3 regions of the Exiguobacterium sp. s40 genome follow, and region 3 is predicted to be linked to each of the others. Evidence: riboswitches for the same ligand, from Rfam matches in the RefSeq annotation. Region 3 holds a riboswitch; each other region holds the start of a gene.
What was found. Region 3 has a riboswitch for S-adenosylmethionine ahead of KNP02_RS03110 (methionine ABC transporter ATP-binding protein). Riboswitches for the same ligand answer to the same signal wherever they lie in the genome.
Positions count from the first base shown of each region.

Region 1 (10,120 bases), on a different contig from region 3:
TGCCTTTGACGATGTCTTGGGCGTAATATGGCACGTCCCACATCGTCAGTCCGTTCAGCAAAATCCCAATCAAGATGGCACCGATCAACGTACCGACGACGTTCGGTCGTCCGGTCCCGAAGACGGCGTAGCCGATATAGGCGGCCGCGACGGCGTCCATCAACAGCGGTGCCCCGGCCGATACTTGTCCGGTACCGATGCGTGACGCCAAGATGATGCCGCCGATGGCCGCGAACAGACCGCTCAACACGTACGCGTACAGTTTGATCCGTGTGACGGCGATGCCGGAGCGGCGGGCCGCCTCGACGTTCGAGCCGACGTAATAAAACTCGCGTCCCGTCTTCGAATACGTCAAAAATAGATGCGCCCCGGCGAAGAAGAGAATCATCAAGATGGCGACGAACGGGACAGGACCAATCGAACCTTGGCCGATGAAAAGGAACGACGGGATAAAACGTCCCGGTGCCGTCCCTCCTTCAATCGGCATGTTGTCGTAGATTGAAAAACCTTTCGTATACGTCAATTGGACCCCGTTGATGACGTACATGATGGCCAGCGTCGCGAGCAAATCCGGTAACCGGAACTTGATCGTCACGAGCGCGTTCAACAGCCCGACGAGCACGCCGAGGGCAATCGGGACGAGCAAAGCGACGAGCAGTTCTTGACTATGTAACACGAGACTCGACGCCGCCCCGATTGTCGCGAGGCTCGCCGTCGAGCCGACCGATAAGTCGAATCCGCCGACGATGAGCGAGAACGTCACCCCGAGGGCGAGAAGCGAGACGATTGACACGGACTTGATGATGTCGCTGAAGTTCGCGTACGTCAAAAATTGGTCGTTCGTCACGCCGAAGACGGCGATGAGTGCGAGAATCGCGAACAACGTCCCGTATTGACCGATGCCACTGAAGCGTTTCGTGCGTTGTTTGATGACGAGTTGGGCCATGTTAAACCCCTCCTTTCTGTTGCCAACGGCCGCGGTCGAGCCAAAGCGTCCGGTTGGCGATCAATTCTAGTTCATGCGGTTCACTCGACGTAAAGATGACAGTCTTTCCACTTTTCGCGAGGCGGGTGACGAGTTCATAAATATCCCGTTTCGCCGTCACGTCGACGCCTTTCGTCGGTTCGTCGAGCAGATAGACGTCCCGGTCCTCGAGGAGCCATTTGCTGAGGACAACTTTTTGTTGATTCCCCCCGCTCAGCTCTCGGACCGGTTGCCCGACCTGGTCGTATTTCACACGGAGCGAGGCCAAGACGCGCGTGACTGCGTTCGCCTTCCCTTCGATCGCGAGGACGTTCCGTTCAATCGAATCGTCGAGGAAGAGTCCCTGTTTCCGGCGTTCTTCCGGTACGAGGGCGAACCCGGACCGGACCGCCTGACGCGGTTCGCGAATCTTGATTGGTTTCCCGTCCAACGTCATCTGTTGTTCAACGCCGGAGAGACCGAATAGCGCCTCGATCAACTCCGTCTTCCCGCTCCCGGTGACACCGCCGATGCCGACGACTTCGCCTTTATACGCCGTGAACGGCAAACTCGTCCCGAACGCGGGTAACGTGAGCTCTGCCTGAATCCGCATCTCGGTTTCCGGAACGGCTTTCTCTACCGCTTCTGCCATGTCAGATCCGCTCAAATACGTATGGATATCCCGTTCTGACAACGCCTGAAACGGCCCTTCATAGGCGATACGGCCATCCCTGAGGAACGTCGTCGTCGTGGTGACGCGCGACAGTTCGTCCGACCGATGCGTGATGAGAAGAATGCCGACACCTTCCTCTGCGAGCGACTGCAATAACGTGAGCAGTGACGTCGCATCTTCCGTCGACAAGGCGGCCGTCGGTTCGTCGAGCAAGAGGTAGGCCGCATCACTCGCGAGCGCCCGGGCAATCAAGACACGTTGTTTGACGCTGAGCGGGAATCGTCCGACCGGTTCGGTCACGTCAATCTCTAGTCCGACACGTTCCAAGTAGGTGGCCGCTCGCTGTTTTAGTTCACGAGGACGAATCCGTTCGACCGCCTGCCACGGCACGACGTTTTCGTAAATCGGTAAATCGAGATAGAGGGCGTCATCAACTTCTTGCGACACCGTGATGATCCCACGGCGTATCGCCTCGGCCGGTGTGAATGTGACCGGTGTCTCGTCGAGCTCGATCGTCCCGGATGTGGGGATGATGGCGCCACTCAACAGCTTCACGAGCGTGCTCTTCCCGGCCCCGTTCAACCCAAGCAAGCCATGAATCTCGCCACGGCGGAGCATGAAGCTGACGTCGTCGAGCACCGTGACATCACCATAGCGTTTCGTGACGCGTTCAAGCCGTAACATCAGTCCGTCCCTTTCATCCAGTCCGACCAGGCCGCGTCTGATGCGCCCCAGTTCGGGACGTATTGACCGAGGTCGTCCATCGTTACTTTCTCGTCCGGCAAGACGTCGCGGTCGACGAGATATGGGTCGACCGAATGAATCGACGGCGTCTCTTCACCAGCTAATTTTTGATACGCGTAACGGACTTGAATCCGTCCGATTTCAGCCGGATCGGTCGCCGCCGTCACTTTCCACGGGCTACCGTCCTCTTGCATGAGCTGCAAATCTTCATCGCTCAAATCAATCCCATAGACGGCGATCTCATCGCGTCCGGCCTGTTTGATGGCACGGCTCGCACCCTTAGCGAACTCGTCCCACATCGCGAACACGGCATCAATCTCACCTTCCGGATACTTCTTCAAAATTGCTTCCATCTGGCTCTGTGTGTCGAGCGCCGTATTGTTCGTCGCCGAACCAAACTTGGCGACTTCTGTGATACCCGGGTAACGCTTCAAGAACGCATCATAAATCGTGTGGCGACGTTCCATCGGTGTGAAGCCACCAACCCAAATCGTGACGATTTTGCCTTCACCGTCCAAATCTTCGGCGAGTGCCTTGAGTGAACGCCAAGCGAGCGAATAGTCGTCTTGGTCGATGACGGTCACGCCTTCGTTCGTCAAATCGTTGTCGAACGCGACGACTTTGATGCCTTTATCGAGCGCGCGTTGGACCGGTTCTTTCAACGCATCGGCACGGCCATGGTCGATCAAGATGACATCGACGCCTTGCGTCGTCGCCGTATCGACATAGCTCGCCATCTTCGACAGGTCGTTGTCGGCATTGTACACTTTCACGTTGCCGCCGAACGATTCGACTTGTTCCGTCACCCCGTTGATATACTGCGACGAGAACGTCCCGATCGACATCTGCATGATCAGGGCTACATCGATATCTTTCGGAAGTGTGGCATTCGAGACCGAGACGGGTTTCGTCTCCGGCGTCTTCTCAGCCGGCTTCGATGGGGCCGCTTGTTCGTTCGTGCAACCGACGAGCGCCAAGACGAATGTGAATAGTAAAATTAATAGTTTTTTAGACATGAATTGTTCCTCCTACATGATGTGTGATGGCAGTCTCTGTCGGCTCGAACACACCCGCCTCGGTGATGAGTCCGGTGATGAGGTCCGGTGGGGTGACGTCGAACGCCGGATTGAAGACGGTGATGCCGACGGGTGCCGTCGGTTGACCACCGATATGTGTCACTTCTGACGGGTTCCGCTCCTCGATTTCAATCGTGTCATCCGCCGTCAAATCGAACGTCGAATGCGGCGCCGCGACATAGAACGGAATGCCGTAATGCTTGGCGAGGACGGCGAGCTGCAACGTCCCAATTTTATTGGCGACGTGACCCGTCCGTGTGATACGGTCAGCTCCAACGATGATGGCGTCGACTCGTTTTGACTGAATCGTCCAAGCCGCCATATTGTCGGTGATGAGCGTCACGTCGATATCGGCCCGGTCGAGTTCCCAGACAGTGAGGCGTGCCCCTTGCAGGAGCGGCCGCGTCTCACAGGCGAAGACGTTGAAAGATACGCACTGTTCTTTTCCGACGTAAAACGGCGCGAGCGCTGTGCCGTATCGCGATGTCGCAATGGCACCGGCGTTGCAGATCGTCAACACGTTCCCCCCGGCCGGTAACACCGTCAGTGCATGCTCACCGATGGCCCGATACGTATCGACGTCCCGGTCATACAACGCGATAGCGCGTCGTTTGATTTCCTCGGCAATCGCTTCAAAGTCGTCCCCGACATTTAAATCAAGGAGCGACTCGATCACATTTTGCAGATTGACCGCCGTCGGCCGGGTCGCGATCAAGCGGCGTCCGACGAGGTCGAGCCGACGCGTGAAGTCCGGATCGTCAACTAACCGGCCCGCCTCTTTGGCGAGGACGAACGCCCCAAAGTAAGCGATGGCCGGGGCGCCCCGGACTTGAAGCGTCTCGATGGCATGTTCGGCCTGTTCGAGCGTTTCGATTGTCACGTACCGCTCTTCATGCGGCAACAACGTCTGATCTAATACGATGAGTTCGTCCGTCTGCGGATGGAAACGGATATTTTGGACCTTCATACGCGCACCCCCGACAAAAGCGTCACCAAGTCGTCAATCGATTCGACGCTGTGGCGTTCTTTAATGAGCGCCGTCCCGAGAGCGAGTGCGTCACGTTTTCGTTCGAGCCGCGTCGCTTCCGGCAACGTCTCGAGATCGGCGACACCGGCGAGTCCGACGGCACGGCGAATGAGTTCGCAACCGGCATAGCCGATCGTGTCGCTGAAGATTGTCCGCAACAATTCGTCGACGAAACCGTCCGTATTGAACGGCTCGACAGCGCGCTCAAAGTTGGCCCGGAACGTCTTCTCGAACGTCTCCCACACCGTCAAGACGTCCGTGAAACGTTCGAAGCGTTTGAGCGGGTCATGGAACGTCGACAGCGTCAAATGGGCGATAATTTGGCCCAAATCAAAGCCGAACGGTCCGTAAAATGCGAACTCTGGATCGATGATTTTCGTCTCTTGTTGGGTCGCGAAGATGCTGCCTGTATGTAGGTCACCGTGCAGAAGCGCCTCATGTTTCGTGATAAATCCGACTTTCAGTTTCGTCACCTCGACCTTGAGCGCCTGGTCTTGCCAGAGGCGTTCGACATCTTCTCGAAGCGCCGCCTCGATGTTGTTCGACTCCGCGTCTTTGAACGGGTCGGTGAAGATGAGCTTCTCGGTGATGTCACACAGTTCCGGGTTGTAATAGTCACGTTCAATCCGCTTCTTCGCGATCGGGCCGGCCGCATAATCCGACGTCGCGAACAGCGTCTCGCCTAAAAATTCACCGACATGACGCGCGAGTTCCGGATAGCTCTCCCCTTTCAAATAACCGGTGCGGACAATCTCATAATCAGACAGATCTTCTAAAATCGTGTAGGCGAGCGTCCGGTCGCTACCGAGGACGTCCGGGACGAAACGCGGCGCCACGTTCGCAAACTCACGGAGTGCCAACTGTTCAATCCATGCCCGTTCGAGTGTAAGCGGCCAGCTCTCACCGACGACTTTAGCGTATGGGAGCGCCTGTTTGACGATTAGGCGCTGTTCGCCTTGGCGAATCCGAAACACGAGATTCAAATTGCCGTCCCCGATTTCCTCACACTCGGCGATTCCGTCTTGCAAGTATCCTAATTGACGGACGTGCTCGACGACGGTCTGTTCTGTAAATGGTTGATATGACATGATGTTTTCCCCTTCCTGTACGTTGCCCACAAAAAAAGCCCCTTTCTCCGCGAGAAAGAGGCACAGCCAAAATGGTTGTTCCTCTCATCTGTCAGACATTCGTCTGGTGGATGTAGCACCGTGCCTAGTGGTCGGTTGCTGCGGCGTCATCGGGCCAATTCCCTCTGCCAACTCGCGATAAGAGTGGTTTATTCGATTCGGTGAACTTATGTGATGAATATTACGGACTCGACGTCACAATTGTCAACGTCATTTTCCCCGTGCCACTTCGTCTTTTTTTGTGCATATATGGAAACAATTCCACGAAATATTTTTTTTGGAAAAAAAGGAATTGACGACGCGACGAATCTGTGTAAAAATTCAATTAAATTTCACAACTTCAAATCACATTCTTATCAAGAGCAGACGGAGGGACGAGCCCGATGATGTCGCAGCAACCGACCAGAGATGGCACGGTGCTAATTCTTGCAGCGAAAGCTGAGAGATAAGAGTTCATTTTTTATGATGACCTCTTGCCTCGGCATGGGGTCATTTTTTGTTTGCCTGGAAGGAGGAACCATATGAGTATCACTGCCACATATGAAATCAAACGGACGGATGCGGTCGCAAGTATTGCCGACAAAATCGCCCTCGAGCTGACCGTCGGCACATGGACCGAGCTACGTCATTTAGAGCAAGAGCAGTTACAGGCGTACCGGGGTGAGGTCGTATCGACCACCCATACGGAGACGACGAGCCGGTTCACGATCCGCTATCCGTTACATAATGTCAGCCCTGACTTTTCATCCATCTTGACGACGACGTTCGGGAAACTATCCCTCGACGATTCGATTCGGTTAATCGATGTGACGTTGCCCGAAACGCTCGCCCCTCATTTCAAAGGCGCCAAGTTCGGCGTCGACGGGATTCGCGAGTTGCTCGGTGTCCATGACCGTCCGCTCGTCATGAGCATCTTCAAAGGCGTCATCGGGCGTGACCTCGCGTTTCTCGAGCAGCAACTCCGCGATCAGTTCGCCGGCGGCATCGATATCGTCAAAGACGACGAAATTTTATACGACAATCCGCTCACGCCGTCGCTCGAACGGGCCCGGATCGGAGCGGCCGTCATTCAAGCGCACTTTGAGGCGACCGGGAAGCGTGTCCTCTACGCCATCACGCTGAGCGGTCCCGTTTTCGGTCTTCGCGACCAGGCGCTCCGGCTGATTGAGGCCGGTGCGACGGCGCTCCTATTCAACGTCTATACGTACGGTCTTGACGCACTGCGCGAACTTGCGAACGACCCAGACATCCGTGTGCCGATTTTAGCTCACCCGGCCTTTGCCGGCGCCTTGACCGGGTCCATCAGTCATTCGCTCTTACTCGGTAAACTCCCACGTCTCGCCGGGGCCGATTTGACGCTCTTCCCATCTCCGTACGGTTCGCTCGCGACACCGCGGGACGAGGCGTTCGCGATTCGTGACCTGAGCGCCGAACCGCATTGGTCGAAACCGATTTTACCGGTCCCGTCCGCCGGGATTCATCCGGGACTCGTCGCTGAGATCATTCGTGATTACGGGACTGATGTCGTCATCAACGCCGGCGGTGGCATTCATGGACACCCGGACGGCGCAGCCGCTGGGGCTCGCGCTTTCCGCCAAGCCATCACTCACGCCCTCGGTCAAACCGAAGGACAGACGAACGAACTCGATACCGCGTTAAAGGCGTGGGCGTCACGATGACGGTCCATATCCTCTGCGACTTCGACGGGACGATCACGGCGGAAGACAATATTATCGCGCTGATGAAGGCGTTCGCCCCGCCCGCTTGGGTCGAGTTGAAAGATGCGGTCCTCGAGCAACGGATCTCGATTCGCTCCGGGGTCGGTCAAATGTTTCAACTATTGCCGAGCGCAGATGCCCCGGCTTACCGTGATTATTTGTTGGAGCGAATCACGCTCCGTCAAGGGTTCCCGTCATTTTTAGAACAAGTTCGGGCAAACGGTTGGAAGTTTGACGTCGTCAGCGGCGGGATGGATTTTTTCGTCCATCCGATTTTAGAAGGTCACGTCGATCCCGAACACATCTACTGCAACGTCGCCGACTTCTCCGCTGAGACGGTAACCGTCGCTTGGCCGCACGCTTGCGACGAACAATGTACGAACGATTGCGGTTGTTGCAAACCGACGCTCGCTCGTCGCATCGTCAATCCCGCCGACCGCTTAATCATCATCGGTGACTCGGTGACCGATTTCGAGGTCGCGAAGCGTGCCGACTTTGTCTATGCCCGCGGGCAACTCATCACGCTCTGTGAAGCAGCAGGCATCCGTTACGCCTCATTCGAGACGTTCGACGACATCACTCATCATTTGAAGGAGGTGGCCATATGAGCCTCACAGCACGTTGGCTCGAACTGGCCGACATTAAAGACGAACTCGCCGCCCGCGACTGGTTCCCCGGAACGAGTGGGAATTTGGCGATTCGCGTGTCCGACGACCCGCTCGAATTTCTCGTCACGGCGAGCGGACGCGATAAACGGAAACGAACGCCGGACGACTTTGTTCACGTCGACGCGGCCGGACGCTTGATTGGAGAACAAACGGGAAAACCATCCGCTGAGACGTTGCTCCACGTCGAAGTGTTCAATCGGACGGATGCGACTTGTTCGCTCCACGTCCATACGGTCGACAATAATGTCATCTCCGAGCTCCATGCCGCCACCGGCGAAGTCGTCTTTACCGGCCAAGAGATCATCAAGGCGCTCGGCTTCTGGGACGAGGATGCGGTCGTCCGCGTGCCGATTATCGAGAACCATGCGGACATCCCGGCACTCGCGGCCACCTTCGCCCCCCATATCCACGCAAACGCCGGCGCCGTCCTCATCCGCAATCATGGCATCACCGTCTGGGGCGAGACCCCGGCCGCGGCCAAACGCTATTTAGAGGCTTACGAGTTCTTGTTCAGCTATACGTTAAAACTACGCGCCCTAGGCGTCCATTCATAAGGAGGAACCAACCATGGCAACTATCTATTTCCAACAAACCGAAGAACGTTACGTCAATCAAACTGAAGTGAGTGCCTTTTTAGAGTCACGCGGTATTTTGTACGAGCAGTGGGACATCACAAAGCTCCCAGAAAACCTGCAAGAGAACTATCAGTTGACGGATGAGGACAAACAAGCAATCTTGTCGACGTTCCGTGACGAGATTCGCGACGTATCGGAGCGTCGCGGCTACGAGACGGCAGACGTCATCTCATTGTCGGATGCGACGCCGAACTTGGACGAACTGCTCGTCAACTTCCAAAAAGAGCACCACCACTCGGATGACGAGGTTCGCTTCATCGTCAGTGGCCACGGCGTCTTCGCCATCGACGACGCCGAGCGTGGCTATTTCAATATCGAACTCAACCCGGGCGACCTCATTTCGGTCCCGGTGAACACACGTCACTATTTCACACTCCAGGATGATCGTAAAGTCGTCGCCGTCCGCATCTTTGTGACGACGGAGGGCTGGGTGCCGATTTACGAGAAACAGGACGTGACTGCATAAAAAATGAGGTTAGGAAATAACTAGACAATTTGAAAAGTTTTTAACAAAAAGAGGCCACCTGGACGAATGATTCGTTCCAGATTGCCTCTTTTATCGATTTACGCAGTCATGTCCCAGTTACAAAAACACACTACATTATCTATTTTTTGATTTCCTCAAAATTATATTAATATTTCTTGTAATATTTTTTGGTCACATTGTAGTATCGAAGCACAAAAATCAACTTTAACCCACCAATGTGGATTGGACTTTTCATTTATATACGTTATCTTTACGTGAACGTCTGCATCGTTGTCAATTAACATACAAATATACTTACTATAGTATCTTGGTACATATCCTAATTTAGTTCCATGCTGTGTGTAAATTGCTATAGCCCAGGAATCATGTTGATTCCCTGGTTCCTTTTCCAATATCAATGGAGTATCATAGTTAATCTTCTTCTCAAACTGATGAAGATTGTTTTGATGTCGCATACCTTGAATGTAAAAGCTTGTTTGGATTTCACTCTCTTGTTTCGTAATGGGCTCTTCTAATGAATAAGTATCATTAGCTATCTTGCCACGAGTAGCTTTTAGGATATCCATTTTGTCTGCAGCTTCGTCTAATCCCAGATCACGTAAAATCATAATATAATCATGTCGATTTTTAGATGGGATGCGTTGATCGAAGGCTGTAAAAAGATTTATTGATTTATACACTTCATCTAAATTCGGGAATAGTGGGTGAGGTTTGTATCCATGGTTTATTGCTTCTGTGAACTACTCACCACTTGCTTGCTTCGCAACCTGAAGTGGGAGCTTCTTGGGAAGATCGTACTTTTACTAGCTACGATTATGGACCAAGCTCGTCGGGCAGTCCCTGCCCTGAAGACATGATATCCTCGGCGAGGCGCAACAGGTTGAGGCTCGCGTTGACGTCGCGGTCGTGGTGCGCGCCGCATGTCCACTCCCGGATATGCAGGCCCTTCCTGCCGCCGTTCTCGCCGCAGGCCGAACAGACCTGGGTCGAGGCGAACCACG
Region 1 is NZ_JACSLC010000003.1:267,108-277,227, forward strand. It holds gene KNP02_RS04560 (ABC transporter permease) at 1-946, opposite strand, end outside; gene KNP02_RS04565 (sugar ABC transporter ATP-binding protein) at 948-2,321, opposite strand; gene KNP02_RS04570 (sugar ABC transporter substrate-binding protein) at 2,321-3,397, opposite strand; gene mtnA (S-methyl-5-thioribose-1-phosphate isomerase) at 3,390-4,424, opposite strand; gene mtnK (S-methyl-5-thioribose kinase) at 4,421-5,572, opposite strand; SAM riboswitch class I at 5,654-5,756, opposite strand; SAM riboswitch class I at 5,962-6,063, shown strand; gene KNP02_RS04585 (2,3-diketo-5-methylthiopentyl-1-phosphate enolase) at 6,133-7,290, shown strand; gene KNP02_RS04590 (2-hydroxy-3-keto-5-methylthiopentenyl-1-phosphate phosphatase) at 7,287-7,937, shown strand; gene KNP02_RS04595 (methylthioribulose 1-phosphate dehydratase) at 7,934-8,551, shown strand; gene KNP02_RS04600 (1,2-dihydroxy-3-keto-5-methylthiopentene dioxygenase) at 8,565-9,098, shown strand; gene KNP02_RS04605 (HIRAN domain-containing protein) at 9,260-9,727, opposite strand; partial or broken gene KNP02_RS04610 (RNA-guided endonuclease InsQ/TnpB family protein) at 9,933-10,120, opposite strand, start outside.
Region 1: linked by a shared signal. The riboswitch ahead of KNP02_RS04585 (2,3-diketo-5-methylthiopentyl-1-phosphate enolase) and the one ahead of KNP02_RS03110 (methionine ABC transporter ATP-binding protein) in region 3 are both predicted to bind S-adenosylmethionine.

Region 2 (10,120 bases), on a different contig from region 3:
TGTCCATGTTTTTATACTAACAAAAAACATCAGCCGAGACTGATGTTTGTCAGAAAATCCGTCTAGGGTCTTAGCTCGGGTCATAGCGCAAATGAATCAGTTCCATCGGTTGGTCGTACACTTCCTCTTGAATCCGATTCAATTCGATGAACGCCTCATGGTTCAAAAAGGCAATCGCCTGCTCGTTCGAACTCTCAACGTACAGTTCGATCGGTTGAACTTTACGTTCGCGCAGATGAGACAATAAGGCCGTTCCGAGACCTTGTCGGTGATGGGTCGGATGAAGATAGAGTCGGAGCACTTCCCACGTATCCCCGCGGTCGATCGCATGATAGAACCCGATGACGTCGCCTTCGGCTTCACCGACAATGAACAACTGCTCTTTCGCTTCCTCGCTTGAACTGATGGCGCGGACGATCTCTTCTTGCTGATAAGCCCGTTCCATTACTTTTGAACGAACCTCGTCTTGTTCACTGACCGTTGCGAGCGCAATATCGCGGATGGTGGCGGCATCTTCTGGTACGGCTTCCCTGATCTTCATAACGGCATCCCCCTTTTGGCCAATCTAGTAGTATAATTCCCCATCAGCAAAAAAATATCCTGCCCGCTCATTACTTTTTGATGTCGAAATGAAAGAAGACGTTATTTTCCATTTTGACTCGGGTATAAGAGTATCAATGCCATCTTACAAAAAGGAGTGTTATTATGGAACCGAAATTACAACATGATCCACAAGCAGAGCAAGCCAATCATCCGAATCGCCAATTTGACTCTGAAGAGTCAAATGGCCCCCGCATCACATTGATGAAAGGGATTCTTTTAGGGGCTGTAGTTGGAGGTGCTCTTGCTCTCCTGAGTTCATCGAATCGTCAAAATACGAAACAATCCCTCTCTACCGCCAAATCGTCTGTCGGTGGGTTAGTAAGTGAAGTCGCCAAAGATCCAAGTGGAAAAGCATCACAAGTAATCGACCAAGTGAAGTCGGCTTCTGGTGTTATCCAAGAGGTGGTCACCGACGTTCAAAATGTCTATGAAAAAGTCGCTGGAGAAGTGGATACGGTGAAACAAGACTTAACGCAAGTTGCCGGCACCGCTATGGAAGCAAAATCAGACTTACAATCGATTGGCGAGAAAGTGGTCGAGGCAAAAGACACCGCGCTAGGCCAAGAAACGTCATCTGATTCTTCTTCTAACGATGATACATCTAAGCAGGATAAAAACCAATCTTAACAAGAAAAAACGACCTTTCTCAGCGAAAGGTCGTTTTTACTGTCTTATGCGAAGCGTTTCGCGCCTTCTTCAAGCACTGCCGCTTTATCCGTTTGCTCCCATGGGAGTTCAACGTCTGTACGACCGAAGTGGCCGTAAGCTGCTGTCTGCTTGTAGATTGGACGGCGAAGGTCGAGCATCTTGATGATGCCGGCCGGACGAAGGTCGAAGTTCTCGCGAACGAGTTCGACGAGCTCAGTCTCGCTCAATTTGCCTGTGCCGAACGTGTCGACTGCGATCGATACCGGGTGGGCAACGCCGATCGCGTAAGCAAGTTGAACTTCTGCTTTGTCAGCAAGTCCCGCTGCAACGAGGTTTTTCGCTACGTAACGAGCCGCGTACGCCGCTGAACGGTCAACTTTGGTTGGGTCTTTACCTGAGAACGCGCCGCCGCCGTGGCGAGCGTAACCACCGTACGTATCGACGATGATCTTACGTCCTGTAAGGCCTGCATCCCCTTGTGGTCCACCGATGACGAAACGGCCAGTCGGGTTGATGAAGTATTTTGTATCCGCGTCGATGAGTTCAGACGGGATGACCGCGTCGATGACGTGCTCTTTCAAATCAGCTTGGATTTGTTCGAGTGTGATGTCTTCGGCGTGTTGCGTCGAGATGACGATTGTGTCGATGCGAACTGGGTTGTTCGCTTCGTCGTATTCGACCGTCACTTGTGTCTTACCATCAGGACGAAGGTAAGCGAGCGTGCCGTTCTTACGAACTTCTGCCAAACGACGTGACAATTTGTGCGCGAGTGAAATCGGGAGCGGCATGAGTTCTGGTGTCTCTTTTGTTGCGTAACCGAACATGAGACCTTGGTCACCAGCGCCGATCGCATCGATTTCTTCTTCAGTCATTTGTCCTTCACGAGCTTCAAGCGCTTGGTCGACACCTTGGGCGATGTCTACCGATTGCTCATCAATCGATGTGAGGACAGCACAAGTCTCTGCATCAAAACCATATTTTGCACGTGTGTAGCCGATCTCACGAACTGTTTCACGAACAACTTTCGGGATATCCACGTAAGTTGATGTTGTGATCTCACCTGCTACGAGCACGAGACCTGTCGTGACAGATGTCTCAGCCGCAACGCGGGCGTTTGGATCTTCAGCTAAAATCGCATCCAAAATCGCATCTGAGATTTGGTCACAAATTTTATCCGGATGTCCTTCCGTGACGGACTCCGAAGTGAAAAGTCGACGGTTCAAGTTTGCCATTTCGAAAAACCTCCTATAATAAGGGTGATGTGTGGACGGTACTCGTTCCCCTTACGCGTTGCTTTGGGACGGTAATGAAAAAAACCTTTCGCCATGTTCAATGGGAAAGGTTGAATCGTTCTTCCTTACCCTCTTATCGTTCGAAGCTTGCGCTTCGCTTCAGGATAGCACCTTTTCCGAATAACAATGATAAATCGGACGGTTGCTGGGCTTCGTAGGGCCTTGTTCCCTCCACCGCTCAGAATAAGAGTATCCGTTACGAAGACCATCATATAAATGACACCCCGTTCTGTCAAGCGTATCGACTGAATTCGTAAAACTTTTCACGAACTCGCAATAGTTATGTTTGTGAAATATCAAACATTTTTTTGTCGGTATTCGATTTTGTACTATGACCTGGTACAGAATATGTTAGAATGACAGTGTAAGAAAGCGCTTACTTTAAAGGGTAAAAAGGGTTGTTTTTGATTAGTATGTCACATATAATAAAAACGTCATACTAATAAAACGCGGAAGTATGCGGATTTCATCCACATCTATTTAGGGGAAAGGTGGGATTCAGGATGGCGACAACGCTCCTGAAAATCGAAGAATTAATTAAAGGTGCCGACATGATGCGGAACTTAACGGTTCCAGAATTGGTGGAAGAAGCCATTCGCAACGGGGAAGGCGTACTGACGAAAGACGGAGCTTTATCGGTCAGTACAGGTAAATTCACAGGACGGTCACCGAAAGACAAATTCGTCGTGCAAGATGAAGTCAGCAATCATTTAGTAGACTGGGGTCCGGTCAACCAACCGATCGCAGAAGAGAAGTTCACGGCACTGCTCGATAAAGTGCTCACGCATCTCGAGACGAAAGACAAGCTCTACTATCTCGAGGCGTCTGCCGGGGCTGACGAGCATTATACGCTTCCAGTGCGGGCCATCACAGAATACGCGTGGCACAACTTGTTCGCGAAACAGTTGTTCTTGCGCGAATGGCCGACACAAGGTGCCTTTGATCCGTTCACGGTCATCTATGCACCGAGCTATAAGGCCGATCCGGAAGTCGACGGGACGAACTCCGAAACGTTCATTCTCGTTTCATTCGCCAAACGGACCATTCTGATCGGGGGAACAGAATACGGCGGCGAAATTAAAAAATCGATTTTCTCAGTCATGAACTTCTTGTTACCGGAACAGCACGTCTTGTCGATGCATTGCTCGGCGAACGTATCGGACGCCGGCGAGACGGCTCTCTTCTTCGGGCTATCGGGTACCGGAAAGACGACGCTATCGGCCGACACAGAACGTCATTTAATCGGGGACGACGAGCATGGTTGGTCTCCTGACGGCGTCTTCAACATTGAAGGCGGTTGCTACGCGAAGACGATCAACTTGTCGCGTGAGAACGAACCTCAAATCTACGATGCCATTCGATTTGGCTCGTTGATTGAGAACGTCGTCTTGGACGAGGAACGGGCACCAGACTACAAGAACATCTCACTCACTGAGAACACACGGGCCGCCTACCCGATTCAATTTATCGATAACGCGATGCTTCCGTCACGAGCCGGGCATCCGAACACGATCGTCTTCTTGACGGCCGACGCATACGGCGTCCTGCCTCCAATCAGCAAATTGACGAAGGAGCAGGCGATGTATCACTTCTTGTCAGGCTATACGTCGAAGCTAGCCGGCACGGAGCGCGGCGTGACGGAGCCGCAGGCGACCTTCTCGACATGTTTTGGGTCACCGTTCTTGCCGCTCGCACCGGAACGCTACGCTGACATGCTCGGCACGTTGATCGAGAAACATGACGTCGACGTCTATCTCGTCAATACCGGTTGGACCGGCGGAGCTTACGGCGAAGGATCGCGGATGAAGCTCGCCTATACACGGGCGATGGTGAACGCGGCCGTCAACGGGAAACTCCGTGACGTCGAGACGACGCGCCATGACATCTTCAACGTCGAGATCCCACGCCACATCGACGGGGTGCCAGACGACGTGCTCAACCCACGGGGCACATGGAAAGACGGGGCCCGCTACGACGCCGAGGCGGCAGCGCTCGCCCGTAAGTTCCAAGACAACTTCAAACGATTCACGAAAGCGAGTGAGGCGGTCGTCGCGGCCGGCCCAATCATCGTTTAATAAAAAATGACTAGCGCCTGGTTTAGGCGCTAGTCATTTTTTTGGTGCGACGGCTAACATCCAGTCCATCGCCTCATCGGTCGTCTTCCACTTTTCCCAAAACGGGAGTTGATGAGCGAACGGGACGATCCAAAGTTCGGCCCGCTCCCCCATCCGTTCGGCCACGGCTGTCGCATGGCGGAGCCGCACTTGCTCGTCGTCTGTCCCGTGAATCAATAACGTCGGGGCCTCCCAGTCCTTGTAGAGGGGTGAACGCTCCACGTACGCCTCAAGAGCCGCTTCCGGGTCACCCCCGGTCATACGGCGGAGCATTTTCCGCATCGAGCGTTGCTCTTCGTACGTCCATTCCAAATTGGTGACACCCGCCCATGAGGTCACGGACGTGAGCGGCCGCTCCGCGGCGAGCGACAACGCCATCATGCCCCCGCGCGAGAAGCCAAGGGCATGAATGAGCGTGTCCGTTCGATGGACGCGATCATAAAGAGACAAGACATCCTCTAAATCGGCCCCGCCGAAGTCTTCTTTCCCGCTCCCCCCATGGTTACCACGGTAAACAGGCGCCACGACGTGGAAGCCTTTGGCCGCGAACTGCATCAACCGAGGCAAGCGCACGTCCCCGATGCGTCCTGTTCCGCCGCGCAAATAAAACAGGACGTGCCCGTTCGGTCGCGTCGGCGTGATCGTATAGGCGACGACATCCTCACCATCGCGCGTAGCGTACCAGCCACGGTGGACCGCATAACCGGCATATGGAGGGAGGACCTCGATCCGGTCAAACCATTCGTTTTTCATGGAGCACCTTCATCGTTTCCGGGAGCACCCGGTCTTTCATCATGAAACTGTACCGGTTGTTCCGGAGCAGATTCGTTGGCAGTTCTTTCATGAGCACGGCGCCGTCGGTCTCATCAACGGCCGGATGGTCATCGAAGCGCTCGATCTCGGCAAAGTAAATATTTTTGATGACCGTGTCCCCGCGCCCGAGCACGCGGTATTGTCCGAGATAGTGCAGCGTCTTCACGACACCGCCCGTCTCTTCATACACTTCCCGAATCGCGGCATCATCCTCATGTTCGCCGGGCTCAACTTTTCCACCCGGAAACTCGAGTCCGCGTTGCTTATGCTTCGTCAGCACCCATTGATTCTCGTAGCGAGCGACGACCCAGACGTGGAGCGGCGTATCCGAAAATGGATAGTGCGCGAAGCTTAACTCGACTTTATTGTGATAGTAGTCCGTGAATGTCAACATAGTCCATCCCTTTCTTTCCCCTGTCTACTCTCACTTTACCTTGTCTTCCCCCAGTTTCAAACAAAAAAATAGGCCCGCCGGAGCGGACCTACTCAAAATTATTGGTTCAAGCGCTTTTCAAGCTCAGCTTTTTGTTCTTCGTAACCTGGTTTTCCAAGCAACGCGAACATGTTCGCTTTATACGCTTCGACGCCCGGTTGGTTGAACGGGTTCACCCCGAGAATGTATCCGCTCATCGCGCATGCCTTCTCGAAGAAGTAGAACAAGTAACCGAGGTGGTACGGCGTCATCTCTGGCAATTCGACAACGAGGTTCGGTACTTCTCCGTCCGTGTGGGCAAGGAGTGTTCCTTCAGCCGCTTTGTCGTTCACGAATTGAATCGTTTCGCCAGCGAGGAAGTTCAAGCCGTCGAGGTCTTGCGCGTCTTCTGGCACGTTCATCGCGTGACGGACGTTCGTGACACGGATGACCGTCTCGAACAAGTCACGACGACCTTCTTGGATGTATTGTCCCATCGAGTGGAGGTCGGTTGAGAAGTCGACAGCCGCCGGGAAAATCCCTTTGTTGTCTTTTCCTTCTGATTCGCCGTAAAGCTGTTTCCACCACTCCGAGACGTAGTGCAAGGCCGGTTCGTAGTTGACGAGCAACTCGATCGACTTGCCTTTCGCATACAAGGCGTTACGGACGACCGCATATTGGTACGCCTCATTCTCAGAGAGCTCTGGTGACGAATAGGCGTTTTGTGCGTCGCGTGCACCTTCCATGAGGGCATCGATGTCGATGCCTGCCGCAGCGATCGGAAGGAGTCCGACCGGTGTGAGGACCGAGAAGCGGCCTCCGACGTCATCCGGGATGACGAACGTTTCGTAGCCTTCCGCATCCGCAAGCGTCTTCAAGGCGCCACGGGCACGGTCTGTCGTCGCATAGATGCGCTCACGAGCACCGTCTTGACCATACTTTTCTTCCATGAATTGTTTCAAGACACGGAACGCGATCGCCGGCTCTGTCGTCGTTCCCGATTTCGAGATGACGTTGACCGAGACGTCTTTGCCTTCGAGCACCTGGAGCAACTCCGTCAAATAAGTAGACGAGATGTTGTGACCGGCGAAGAAGACTTGTGGCGCGTTGCGCTCTTCTTTTGACAATACGTTGAAGAATGAATGTTGAAGCATCTCGATGGCCGCGCGTGCGCCGAGGTATGATCCGCCGATCCCGACGACGACGAGGACGTCCGAGTTCTCACGGATTCGTTCCGCGGCCGCTTTGATGCGGGCAAACTCATCCGTATCGTAGTTTGTTGGGAGGTCGACCCACCCAAGGAAATCGCTACCTGCCCCGCTGCGGTCATGGATGACCGAATGCATTGCTTTCACGGTTTCTTGTAATTGGTCGACTTCATGTTCCCCAACGAAAGACAGGGCCTTTGAATAATCGAAACGTACAGTTGACATGTCATTTCCTCCTTTAATTCGCTCATTAAAGAGCCATACATGACCCATCATAAACGGAAACGTCGGATTCGTTCAATCATTATTGCGAAATAGGCATGAAATCGCCTTATTTACTCAGTTCAAGAATGGCAGCCACGTCTTCTCGTTCGAGTGTGCGGAAGCGACCGAACGCCCCGCGTTTCATCGCCGAATCCAAGATGGCGTCGAACGTCGACTCGTCGATGTCATAGTCACGGAGCGAGTTTGGCGCGCCGAGCTCATCGAAGAAGGCACGAACGGCTGCAATCGTACGCTTCGCCGTTTCCAAGTCCGTGTCAGCCGGTTCGACGTTGAACACTTCTGTGCCTAAGCGTGCGAAACGTGCTGCATTGTCTTCATCGAGTACATGTTCCATCCAGCGCGGGAACAGGATCGCGAGTCCGCCTGCATGCGGGATGTCATGGACAGCCGAGACCGCATGTTCGATGTTGTGCGATGCCCAGTCGCCCGAGGCACCCATTTGGAGCACACCGTTCAAGGCGATCGTACCTGAGAACAAGATGATGGCGCGCAAGTCGACATTTTCTAAATCGTCGACGAGTTTCGGTGCCGATTCGACGACCGCTTTCAACACGCCTTCCGTCATCCGCTCTTGAACCGGCGCATGGTTCGGGTGGAAGTACTGCTCGAAACAGTGGCTCATCATGTCGACGATGCCGTAAATCGTTTGGTCTTTTGGCACTGATACCGTGTAACGTGGGTCGAGGATCGAGAACGTCGGATAGACGAGCGGGTGACCCCAGCCGTACTTCTCTTGTGTCTCCCAGTTCGTGATGACCGAACCTGAGTTCATCTCAGAACCGGTCGCCGCGAGCGTGAGCACCGTACCGAACGGGATCGCTTCCGTCGGGATGTGGTCACGGAGCACGATGTCCCAAGCGTCGCCTTCATACGGGATGGCCGCCGAGATGAGTTTCGTGCAATCGATGACCGAGCCGCCGCCGACCGCGAGCAATGCGTCGATGTTTTCTTCACGCGCTTGTTTGACGGCACGACGTACCGTCTCGATGCGCGGGTTCGGTTCGACGCCTGAGAAGTCGACGAAATCGATCGAGGCATTGTTCAGTTCCGCCACGACTTCATCGTACGTGCCGTTCTTCTTGATGCTCCCGCCTCCATAGACGAGCATCACTTTCTTGGCGTCAAGCGCCTTCAACTCGCTCGCGAGTTTTTCAATCTGATGTGTCCCGAAAATAAGTTTCGTCGGGTTCTTGTATTCAAAGTTGTGCATGTCTCATCCTCCTTCGAAAATATGTAGCACCTACACTATATACCCTGTTTTTTATGATTGAAAAGCAATCAGGCCTGAGCGTAGATGCGGTCAATGATCGTATGGAGCGTCACCGCCTGTTCCGCTTGCTCGTACGATGGCTCGTGCCGGCACGCCTCGAGGAACGTGTGAATCTGACTGGCGTACGGATCTTCGAGCGTCAGATGAGCCGGTGATTTATCGAATAAGGCGCCATGCTCTTCCGTATGGAGTTGAAGTGGAAAGAGCGATGCGCCACCGTTCGTCCCACGCAGTTCGACCCGCATCGTGTCCGCCGCGTCGACATTGGCCATGAAACTCGCGTCTAAAAACAAAGATGCTCCGTTGTCGAACGTGACCATCGCCCGGGCCGTGTCTTCGACCGAGAACGACTCCGCGTCCCAATCACCCATCAGCCCGACACCAGGCCGTGTGCCGAGGTATTGACCGACGTGACCGATGACATCGACCGACTTCGGATAATCCATCAAATACAAGGCGAGGTCGAGCATATGTACCCCGATATCGAGCAGTGCACCGCCTCCTTGCAGTTCCTTATCCGTGAACACGCCCCATCCCGGGATGCCACGACGCCGCAGGGCAAGGGCCGTCGCCGCATAGACGTGACCGAGTTCCCCGGCATCGATCATCCGTTTCAATAGTTGTGTGTCCGACCGGTGCCGGTAATGGAATCCGTAATGCAGCGTCCGCTCTGCCTTCCGGGCCGCTGCTAGCATCTCGTTCGCCTCACGGGCCGAGATGGCCGGCGGCTTCTCACAGAGGACGTGGCATCCTGCCTCGAGTGCGGCGATGACTTGCGCTTTGTGGAGCGCGTTCGGCGTACATACACTGACCGCATCGAGTTGTTCTGTGACGAGCATCTCTTCGACCGTCTCGTACACCCGTTCGATTCCAAACTGTTCAGCCACCGCTTCCCCGCGCTCTCGCGTCCGATTCATGACGGCGACGACGTCAGCCCCTGCCGCGATGTATTGCGGGATATGGGCAGTCTTGGCAATCCCACCCGTACCGATGATTCCGATCCTCATGGTCCTCACTCCTTTTCTGTACTGTTCGTGAACGAGCGGGACATTTCCTGTACAAAAAAAAGACGACCTGCACATGGCAGGTCGTCTCAATCACTTACTTCTTGAAGTTCGTGTTTTTGATCCAGTCTTCGAGCTTGTCCTTGAGGACAGTGAATCCTGGAGCTTCTTCTTGCTTGAAGTTTGAAGCTTCGTTGCGGCGTGGTGCGCCACGACGAGCTGGCTTAGCCGACTTCTCGCGTTTTGGAGCTTCTTGTGTCGCTTTCATTGAAAGCTTGATTTTCTTAGATGCTTCATCAACATCAAGAATTTTCACTTCAACTTCTTGACCGACTTGAACGTACTCGTTCACGTCTTTCACGTAGTCGTGTGAGATTTCAGAGATGTGGACGAGACCTTGAGTCTCGTCGTCGAGTGCGACGAACGCACCGAAAGGTTGGATTCCTGTTACTTTACCTTTTAAAACTTGAT
Region 2 is NZ_JACSLC010000001.1:256,735-266,854, forward strand. It holds gene KNP02_RS01300 (GNAT family N-acetyltransferase) at 71-541, opposite strand; gene KNP02_RS01305 (hypothetical protein) at 706-1,230, shown strand; gene metK (methionine adenosyltransferase) at 1,275-2,483, opposite strand; SAM riboswitch class I at 2,614-2,733, opposite strand; gene pckA (phosphoenolpyruvate carboxykinase (ATP)) at 3,047-4,618, shown strand; gene KNP02_RS01320 (alpha/beta hydrolase family protein) at 4,652-5,410, opposite strand; gene ytkD (RNA deprotection pyrophosphohydrolase) at 5,391-5,864, opposite strand; gene KNP02_RS01330 (glucose-6-phosphate isomerase) at 5,963-7,315, opposite strand; gene KNP02_RS01335 (iron-containing alcohol dehydrogenase) at 7,422-8,585, opposite strand; gene KNP02_RS01340 (Gfo/Idh/MocA family protein) at 8,654-9,652, opposite strand; gene yugI (S1 domain-containing post-transcriptional regulator GSP13) at 9,747-10,120, opposite strand, start outside.
Region 2: linked by a shared signal. The riboswitch ahead of metK (methionine adenosyltransferase) and the one ahead of KNP02_RS03110 (methionine ABC transporter ATP-binding protein) in region 3 are both predicted to bind S-adenosylmethionine.

Region 3 (10,120 bases):
GTGCGGCTCGTTCGTGTTCGAGAGGAAGCTCTCGACATACGTCACTTCACTGCCTTCGTCCGCGACGATGATCGTGTGGTGATAGAGCGCGCCGTTCGCTTGTTCCATCGTGAAGATGGCTTGGAGCGGGTCTTTCAACTGGACGTTCTTCGGTACGTATAGGAACGCACCACCGTTCATGAGGGCAGCGTTCAACGCAGACAAACGTTCTTCGTCCACGCGGACACCTTCCGTCATGAAGTACTTCTCGACGAGGTCCGGATGTTGTTCCATCGCTTCGTTGATGCCCATGAAGAGGACACCTTCTGGCGTCGCGAGTTCGTTGTAGACGACATGACCGTTGCGTTCAACGAGCACGTTTGTACGGTGGTCTCCAAGAAGTGCTTCGATTTCAGGCGTCAAGCCGTCTTGCTTCTTGAGCTCGACGTCTCCAGAGACGAAGTCCCATTTATCAATCTTGATCTTTTCAACTTTTGGCAAGGCGAGAGTCGGCGCAAGTTCTGCTGCAACTTTACGACGGTTGACCATAAATGCCGGTCCACCGAGCGCCTCTGCACGTGCCGCTACTGCTTGTGCATCCAATTCAAATTGTACGGTCATCGTACAGCCTCCTTACGCTTCTGTGTCTACTGTCATTCCAAGATCTTGCTTCACCCAGTCGTAACCTTCTGCTTCGAGTCGTTGTGCAAGCTCTTTGCCACCTGACATGACGATTTTACCGTCCATCATGATGTGAACAAAGTCTGGCTCGATGTAGTTGAGGAGACGTTGATAGTGCGTGATGATCAAGCAGCCGAACTCTTCGTTGCGCATTTCGTTGACGCCTTTGGCGACGACTTTGAGCGCATCGATGTCGAGACCTGAGTCAATTTCATCGAGGATGGCGATGTTCGGTTTAATCATCATCATTTGAAGAATCTCGTTACGTTTTTTCTCTCCGCCTGAGAAGCCTTCGTTCAAATAGCGGTGTGCCATTTCTGAAGGGATTTCGAGGACGTCCATTTTCGCATCGAGTTCACGGATGAACTTCATGAGTGAGATTTCTTGTCCTTCTTCGCGGCGTGAGTTGATTGCTGAACGCAAGAAATCGGCATTCGTGACACCACTGATTTCAGCAGGATACTGCATCGCGAGGAACATTCCGGCTTGCGCGCGCTCGTCAACTTCCATGTCGAGTACGTCTTCGCCGTTCAAATCGACGCTTCCGCCTGTTACTTCATATAATGGATGTCCCATAAGTGCCGATGCGAGTGTAGATTTACCCGTCCCGTTAGGACCCATGATGGCGTGAATTTCGCCACCTTTAATTTCAAGATTAAGACCTTTGACGATCTCTTTTCCTTCGATTGAGACGCGGAGGTCATCAATTTTCATGTGTGGTACGTTAGACATTCGGATACCCCTTCCGTTTTCTCGCCATTTTTGGCGTAGATTAGATATATTCTAATCTTAATCTAGGCAATTTTTTATTTCAAGCGACTCACCTTATTATTCATTCTCAATAAAACTTAAATGTTGAGAATGAGAATATCGGGAAATCAAGACTTTATCCAACTTTTTCCTCGATTAAGGCCAAACTTGCTTTCCGTTCTTTCAAGGCGCCGGCGAAGAAGAAGGCGCCGCAAGCCGTCAACACGGCCAAGCTTCCAAACACTGGCAACGCGGCGTTATCAAACCCATCGAGCAACACCCCACCGATGACGGGGCCGATCGTCTGACCGAGCGCCGTCAACCCCATCGCCCCGAAATACGTCCCGCGCAGGTGAGCCGGTGCCAATTCGTCCGTCAATACATCCGTCATCGTGAACATGAGCACCTCACCGATTGTGAAGATGACCATCGCGATGAACAACACCCACGTCTCGGTCGCAAAACCGATGAGCAGGAGCCCCGTCGACAGCGTCCCGACGCCGAAAAAGAGTGACTTGATCGGCGACACGCGAATCCCGAAGCGCATGATCGGATATTGGACGATAAGGACCGTGATCGCATTGACCGTCAACAGATAGGCGAACAAACGTGAGCCATCGCTGAAACCGTCATGGAACGCGATGAACTGCGGCAACGTCGCATTGAACTGACTATAGCCGATGATGGCGAAGATCATCCCGATGATGACGTAGCGGAACGTCTTATCTTGTTGTAACACACGGAACGTCTCCGTCAAGCGCGGCCGGACTTTGACGCCGTCCCCTTCCTCGAACGGATATTTCCGGAACAACGTCGAGATGACGAGACCGTATAACACATAGACGCCCGTGACGACGAAGAAGGCGCTCTTCGCCCCGGTGAGCGACAACACGACCGCGAGCAACGGACCGATCGCCGCCGCGATATTGATTAAAAAGTAGCGGACATTGTAGACGATGACGCGCTGGTCCGGTTGCGTCGTGTCGCTGATGAGCGCGCGGGACGCCGGTTCGAGGAACGACCGCGACACGCCCATAAGTACCGAGAACATGTAAAACCAAAATAATTCCGTCCCGAGCGCGAACCCGCTGAACGTGATCGCGTTCAAGGCGATTCCGATGAGCATCAACTGTTTGCGTCCATAGCGGTCAGACAGCGTGCCCCCAAAAAAGCTCATGAATAACCCCGATAACGCCGAGATGGCGAACACCGTCCCGATGATACTCGCCGAGAAGCCAAGCGTCGCAAGATAAATCGCAAAAAACGGCATAACAAAAAATGTCGACAGCCGGGCAAAAAATGTACCAAATAAGACACCCAGCGTCAGCGGATGAATGTGTCGTATGTTCATCCGGATCCCCCCTTTTTCTACACATATGTATTGTACTTCTATTGGTGCGCCAAAACTACTCCAAACAAAAAAGGCCCGGGATGTCCCGAGCCTTGACAACAATTATTATTTGACCGGTACGACTGCGCCTTTGTATTCGTCCAAGATCCACTGTTGTGTCTCTTCTGACGTGAGGACTTCAAGGAGTGCCTTGACGCGCTCGTCGTCTTCGTCGCCTTCACGTGTGACGATCAAGTTGACGTAAGGTGAGTCTTCGCCTTCAAGGGCGATCGCGTCTTCGAGCGGGTTGAGGCCGGCATCGATCGCGTAGTTCGTGTTGATGAGGACCGCGTCCCCTTCACCGTTGTTGAACGCTTGCGGGAGAAGTGCCGCTTCAACGTCCGTCTTGAACTCCAAGTTTTTCGGATTGTCGACGATGTCTGAAACCGTCGCGTCCGTCGTCTTGCCTTCTGCGAGCGTGAGTAAGCCTTCTGATTGGAGCATCGTGAGGATTCGTCCGTGGTCAGCGACTGACGAACTCATGATGATTTCAGCGCCTTTTGGCAGCTCATCGAGTGATTTGTAGTCTTGTGAGTAGACACCGATCGGCTCGATGTGGACGCCGCCGGCAGATGCGAATTTGTAGTCTTTGTTCTCAGCCATTTGCGACTCGAGGTACGGCTCGTGTTGGAAGTAGTTCGCGTCGAGTTCGCCGTCCGCGAGCGTTTTGTTCGGGAGGACGTAGTCTTGGAACTTCTTAATTTCGAGCGTATAGCCCTTCTCTTCGTAGTCGTCTTGAATGTGCTCTAAAATCTCAGCGTGCGGGACGTTTGACGCACCGACGACGAGCGTCTTGTCATCGCCCGAACCTGATTCTGAATCTCCGCCGCAAGCTGCGAGAATAGTGAGTGCTGAAGCTGCTGTCAATCCGAGTACTGTTTTCCATGATTTCATTATAAAACCCCTCCAAATTTTCTATTTAGATCAAGCGGAACGCTTGTCAATTACTGATACGAGTCGATCGCCGATGAACTGGATGACGAAGACGATAACCAAGATTAAGACGGTCGCGACGAACGTGACGTCACTCTGTGAGCGCTGGAACCCTTCAAGGAACGCCAAGTTCCCGAGTCCCCCGCCCCCAACGACCCCTGCCATCGCCGTATAACCGACGATCGCGACGATCGTGACCGTGATGCCTGACACGATGGCCGGTAATGCTTCTGGGAACAACACTTTATAGACGATCTGCCATTTTGTCGCACCCATCGATTCAGCCGCCTCGATGACGCCGCGGTCGACTTCACGCAGGGCGAGCTCGACCATCCGCGCATAGAACGGAGCCGCACCGATGATGAGCGCCGGCAACGCTGCCGTCGACCCGAGCATCGTCCCGACGACGAGTAACGTGAACGGGATGAGCAAGATGATCAAAATGATGAACGGGATCGACCGGAACACGTTGACGATTGCGCTGATGACCGTGTAAATCGGACGGTTTTTCATCATGAGCGGTTCGTTCGTGACGTATAAGAGCATCCCGAGGGCGAGACCGATGACGAACGTCGCGGCTCCGGCGACGAGCGTCATATAGAGCGTCTCCCACGTTTGCTCGAGCATGACTTGCCAATCTACATTAGGAAACATCGCTTTCTACCTCCACTTCCACTGCCTGCGATCGGATTGAGGCGATGGCCCGCTCGACTTCAGCCGGCTCTCCGATCAATTGGATGAATAATGTCCCGAGGGCACCGACTTGTGACTGCGTCACGTTCCCGCCGATGATGTTGAAGCCGATATCATGCTGCTTCAACACTTCTGACAGAATCGGTTGCTCGGCCGTCTCGTTCAAGAATTTGAGCTTGACGATTTGACCGCTCGGATAACGCGCTTTCAAGTGCTCGAACGTGAGCGACATGTCTTCGACCGCGCCGATCTGCTTAACGAACTCTTTCGTGATTGGCTGTTCCGGATGTTGGAACACCTCGGCGACTTGTCCGGTCTCGACGACCTTCCCGGCCTCCATGACGGCGACGCGGTGGCAAATCTTTTGGATGACGTGCATCTCATGGGTGATGAGGACGATCGTCAATCCGAGCTTTTTATTGATGCTGACGAGCAGTTCGAGAATCGAATCGGTCGTCTTCGGGTCGAGTGCGCTCGTCGCTTCATCGCAGAGGAGCACTTCTGGATTCGTAGCGAGCGCACGGGCTATCCCGACTCGCTGCTTTTGACCGCCCGATAGTTGCGACGGATAGCTGTCTTCCCGTCCGCCTAAGCCGACGAGTTCGACAAGTTCTTGGACGCGGCGTTTGCGTTCGCTGGCCGGTACCCCGATGAGCTCGAGCGGGAAGCTGATGTTCTCAGCGACCGTGCGCGACCATAATAGGTTGAAGTGTTGGAACACCATCGAGACGTTTTTACGTACCCCGCGTAGTTCCTTAGGCGTGAGCTTCGTCAGCTCGCTGCCGGCGACCACGATTTCACCGCTAGACGGTGCCTCGAGTCGGTTGAGCAAGCGGATGAGCGTCGACTTCCCCGCCCCTGAATATCCGATTATTCCAAAAATTTCGCCGCTTTCGATGGTAAGCGACACATCATCGACCGCCTGGACCCGACCGTTTTTCGTATCGAACCATTTGGCCACATTGCGTAGTTGAATCAATCCATTTCCCTCCTGACAACAAAAAAAGTACGCACGTTTGAGCAAACGTGCGTACTTTATCGGTACGGACAACGATTGCTCTCATCTTCCAAGGTTTACACCTTGCTGGAATTAGCACCATTTCGGATTGCTCCGCGGTTGCTGGGCGTCATAGGGCCAGTCCCTCAGCCTCTCTTGATAAGAGGGGTTGCGTATTTGATTAGCTTTATCATAGCGACACATTATTTTCATGTCAAACTATTTTTTTCAGACAAATTAAAAAAAGGTGCCATCCGAGGATGACACAGAACGTAGCACCTTGAGTCACTGAAAGACAACCCATAGATGAACCTCTTTTGCCCGATCAGAGCATTCATCCTTATATGGGGGATTTTTACCCGACCATCACTCGATCTTCGAACGGACCATGCAATTACGCGACCGGTGCCCCGACGCTTGATTTTTTTGGGGGACAATCGAAGGGAAGGTCCACCTGAAATCGCGTAAGCTCATGCAACGGTTGTTCGAAAACGTCTTGCTGACGGGAAAATCTCGTCCTATGTTGTGTTCAAGTAAGATGTTGTAATGAATATATCATTCGTGAACTTTCTGTGTCAACTGATTATTTAAAATTTTCAGATTATTCTAATCATCCTATCTCATTTGACGAAAGATAGGACGTGCTGGACGTTTTGAAACGCGTACAAACGATCGCGAACTTGGCCATTTTCCAGCTTCAATAGCGCCGGGACGCTCATGACCTGATACGCCTCGAGCTCGTTCGGGATAAAGTTGGCATCGCGCTTTTCAATCTGGAGTTCGGGGTCGACGGCCTCGACGACCGAGAGCATCCGCTCGGCCACGGCGCATGTACCGCACATCGGGGCGTATATATATAAGAATCCGTCTGTCATCATTGTTCTCACCTCTCCTCTAAGTATATGAATCCGGACCGGTCGGTTCAAAAGTTGTGCTCAAATGGAAAATTCTGAACATTTCAACATTTTGTATTGACGCTCTCTAGAAAGAGGCATAGTATGGTCATTAACTTTATTGCTTTTGTACATAACAGCATACCAGTAGAAAAGGACAGGTGAATCCCCAATGACGGAAGAGAAGCTTACCGGAAAACAGTTTTTGATGAACGTCTTGAACGGCCTTAGTCTTGCCATCCTCATCGCCCTCATCCCGAGCGCCTTGCTCGGTGAATTAACGAAAGCCATCTTACCTTATGTTCCGTCCTTGCAGTTCATCTTGGACGCGACAACGATTGCGATGCGTCTCTTACCGGTCATCATCGGTGTCGCTGTCGCCATGCAGTTCGGACGCTCGGCACTCGAGGCCGGCACAATCGGCATCGCGACCCAAGTCGGGAGCGGCGCCATCCGCATCGAGGAAGGGGTGTTCCTCATGGCTGGAATCGGTGACGTCATCACGGCCGGTGTGACGGCCGCTCTTGCGACGTTCCTCGTCATGCAGTTGTCGCCACGCTTGAAGACATACACGGTACTCGTCTTACCGATGACGGTCATCGTCGTCGCCGGAGGGATCGGGGCGTTCCTACTCACTTACATCTCACAAATCACAACATACGTCGGGACAATCATTATGACAATGACGGAACTACAGCCGATTGTGATGGGCATGTTGATTGCGATGGCGTTCTCGCTCATCATCGTCTCGCCAATCTCGACGGTCGGCATCGCCACAGCCATCAGCCTGTCTGGTGTCGCGGCCGGGGCCGCCAACCTAGGGGTCGTCGCCGCCGGCTTCGGTCTCGCCATCGCCGGCTGGCAGATGAACGCGACGGGAACGTCGATCGCCCACTTCCTCGGGTCACCGAAGATTCAAATGGCGAACTTCGTCCGTCGTCCAATCATGATGTTGCCCGTACTCGCCAATGCGGCCATCCTCGGAGCGCTCGCAGGCATCCTTCGGATCGAAGGCACGCCGATCAGTGCCGGTTTCGGCGTCTCCGGCCTCATCGGTCCAATCAACGCCTTGCATTTGATGCCGGGAGGCTTCGCGCTCTGGAACGTCATGCTCGTCATCGTCTTGTTCGGACTCATCCCGGTAACGCTCGGAATCATCTTCTACCGCCTGTTCAACCGGACGTCGCTCATCCAGCCTGATCATTACCGCCTCGATTTCGAATGAACAAAAAAAGCCCGGCTTCTCGTGAAGAGAAACCGGGTTTTGTTTAGCCTTGAATCATCGCTTCGTATTCTTCGGCTGACATGAGTTTGTCGACGTCTGACGCGTCGTTCAACTCGACTTCGATCATCCAAGCGCCTTCGAACGGTGCCTCGTTGACGAGTTCTGGTGAATCAGCGAGTGATTCGTTCACCGCTGTGATTTTTCCAGAGATTGGAGCGTACAATTCTGAAACGGTTTTGACCGACTCGACCGAACCGAACGGCTCATCGAGTAAAATCGTGCCGCCGACTTCAGGAAGTTCTACAAAGACGATATCCCCTAGTTCGCTTTGTGCGAAATCCGTGATCCCGATGCGGGCCACGCTTCCGTTCACTTCAACCCATTCGTGCTCTTTTGAATAACGTAGATTGGCAGGTACTTTGCTCATCTTAACTTCCCCCTCAAATGAATTAGACTCACACGAGTATTATAGCACTTCGCGCCAAACGTCTGTAAACGACTTTTCTGAAAATCCGACAGTTGATTTTTGACCATCTGTCACGATTGGACGCTTTAAAAGCATACCATTGCTCGCGAGAAGCTCGAGTTGTTCGTCTTCTGATAGATTTGGCAGTTGATCTTTGATACCTTCATTTCGATATACTTGGCCGCTCGTATTGAAGAATTTTTTGAGCGGGAGACCCGACTGTTTCCATAGTTCGGCCAGTTCATCTTTCGACGGTGTCGCCTCGACGATATGGACGTATGTATACTCGACGTTGTTCTCTTTCAACCACTTCTCTGCTTTTTTACACGTACTGCATGGCGGATAGCCATATAGTGTCACCATGTTCATCACCTCTTCTATAAATGTAGCACATTCCGAATCGACCATTCACGCTTCAAGCAAACGCTCAATCTCTCGCTTCAACGATGCGTTCACCGGATGACGCGCCTCGATATAACCGAGAATCGCAGCTGCCGCCTCGACGGAACGCCCATAGCCTAAAACCCCTTGCTCAAGGAGCCTAGTCACGTCAGGATGCTTCGTCTCGACGCGTCGCGTCGGATTGAACGGATCACTCATCTCTCCATGTGCCTTCAGCACGTTATTGATTACCGCGACTTGAATGAGTTCAAAGCCCGCAAGTCGCTCGCCACGTCGCTCTCGGAGCAAGCCGACGTATAGGTTCGTCAGCGCCTCTTCATAGCAATACGCGGCGTCAGGGACGTCTGTGACGACGTTCGGCGTCGCGAAGGCGTGGAACGCTTCGTCACGCTGCCAGACGACACGGCCTGGCGTGTAGGCGATGCCAGGCATCTCAACGACTTCAAACACGGCGAACTCACCATAAATGCCGTCCTCATACATGACCTTATGTCCGTCTTTCGTATTTTGGAACTGATACGCCAACGGTTCAACGGCGAGCCAATCCAAATTGTCGATAAAGCGGGCCTTATGTCCGTCCTCGACAATCAAAAAGAAATCGAGGTCCGAATAGTCATCGAGCCGGTCCGTCTCGAGCCCGATCGAACCGAGCGCGAGGAGCATGAGTGTCCCATCATGCTCTGCGACTGAGCGGCCAATCGCATCCATCCGTTCTAACAATGCCTTACGTCTCATCTACTTCGCCTCCTTCCGTCCATTGTACGGTGTCGGCAAGGCAAAAAGAAAGGGCCGACCGCGTCCGGTCCACCCTTTCTCTCGCTTGCTTACACGATAAACTTGTTCGCTTTGATGAGGCTCGCGGCGACTTCGCGTTTCGTGCCGATGACGTTGATTGGCTGATAACGGCTGAACTTCTTCATCGCCGACAAGAGCATGCGCTGCTCGTCGCCCGATGCGGCCGCGTACAAGACTTCTTTCGCCATGAGTTCGACTTGCTTGAACACTTGCTCGGCGAAGATTTCGGTATAGCGGACTTTCTGTCCGTTCTTCTCAACGCCTGTGCGGGCGATGGCTTTATCCGTCCGCGCGATGGCCGCTTCAAGCGCATAGATGGCGCTGATGATGTCGGCGATCTTCGCGAGAATCTCTTGCTCGTTCTGAATGTCTTGCTGATATTTCTGGACGGCCGTTCCGGCGATCATCAAGTTGATTTTTTTCATGTTCGACAGAAGCATCTTCTCGCGTGCGAGCGGTGAGCCGTCGAGCTCTTGCGGCATGTAGCTCATGAGCTCTTTTTGGAGTTTCTGTGCCTCGGCGAGGAGTGGTAAGTCGCCTTTCATCGCTTTCTTGAGGAGCGTGCCCGGCACGATCAAGCGGTTGATCTCGTTCGTTCCTTCGAAGATGCGGTTGATGCGTGAGTCACGGTACAAGTTCTCGACTTCATATTCGGTCATGAAGCCGTAGCCGCCGTGGATTTGGACCGCTTCGTCGACGACGTAGTCGAACGTCTCCGAGGCGAACACTTTGTTCAACGAACATTCAATCGCATATTCAGCGATCGCTTGGGCGACTTTCGAGCCGTCACGCATGTTGTCGTCGCCGAGGGCGTCGAGACTGTCTTGGAACAGACCGCCCGTCCGGTAGACCGAGCTCTCCATCGCATAGATGTTCGCGGCCATCGTCGCGAGTTTTTCTTGGATGAGCGGGAACT
Region 3 is NZ_JACSLC010000002.1:285,352-295,471, reverse strand. It holds gene sufD (Fe-S cluster assembly protein SufD) at 1-600, opposite strand, end outside; gene sufC (Fe-S cluster assembly ATPase SufC) at 613-1,374, opposite strand; gene KNP02_RS03125 (MDR family MFS transporter) at 1,547-2,761, opposite strand; gene KNP02_RS03120 (MetQ/NlpA family ABC transporter substrate-binding protein) at 2,867-3,694, opposite strand; gene KNP02_RS03115 (methionine ABC transporter permease) at 3,725-4,387, opposite strand; gene KNP02_RS03110 (methionine ABC transporter ATP-binding protein) at 4,377-5,405, opposite strand; SAM riboswitch class I at 5,484-5,589, opposite strand; gene KNP02_RS03105 (thioredoxin family protein) at 6,044-6,301, opposite strand; gene KNP02_RS03100 (PTS sugar transporter subunit IIC) at 6,489-7,541, shown strand; gene gcvH (glycine cleavage system protein GcvH) at 7,585-7,968, opposite strand; gene KNP02_RS03090 (arsenate reductase family protein) at 8,008-8,370, opposite strand; gene KNP02_RS03085 (hypothetical protein) at 8,416-9,144, opposite strand; gene KNP02_RS03080 (acyl-CoA dehydrogenase family protein) at 9,234-10,120, opposite strand, start outside.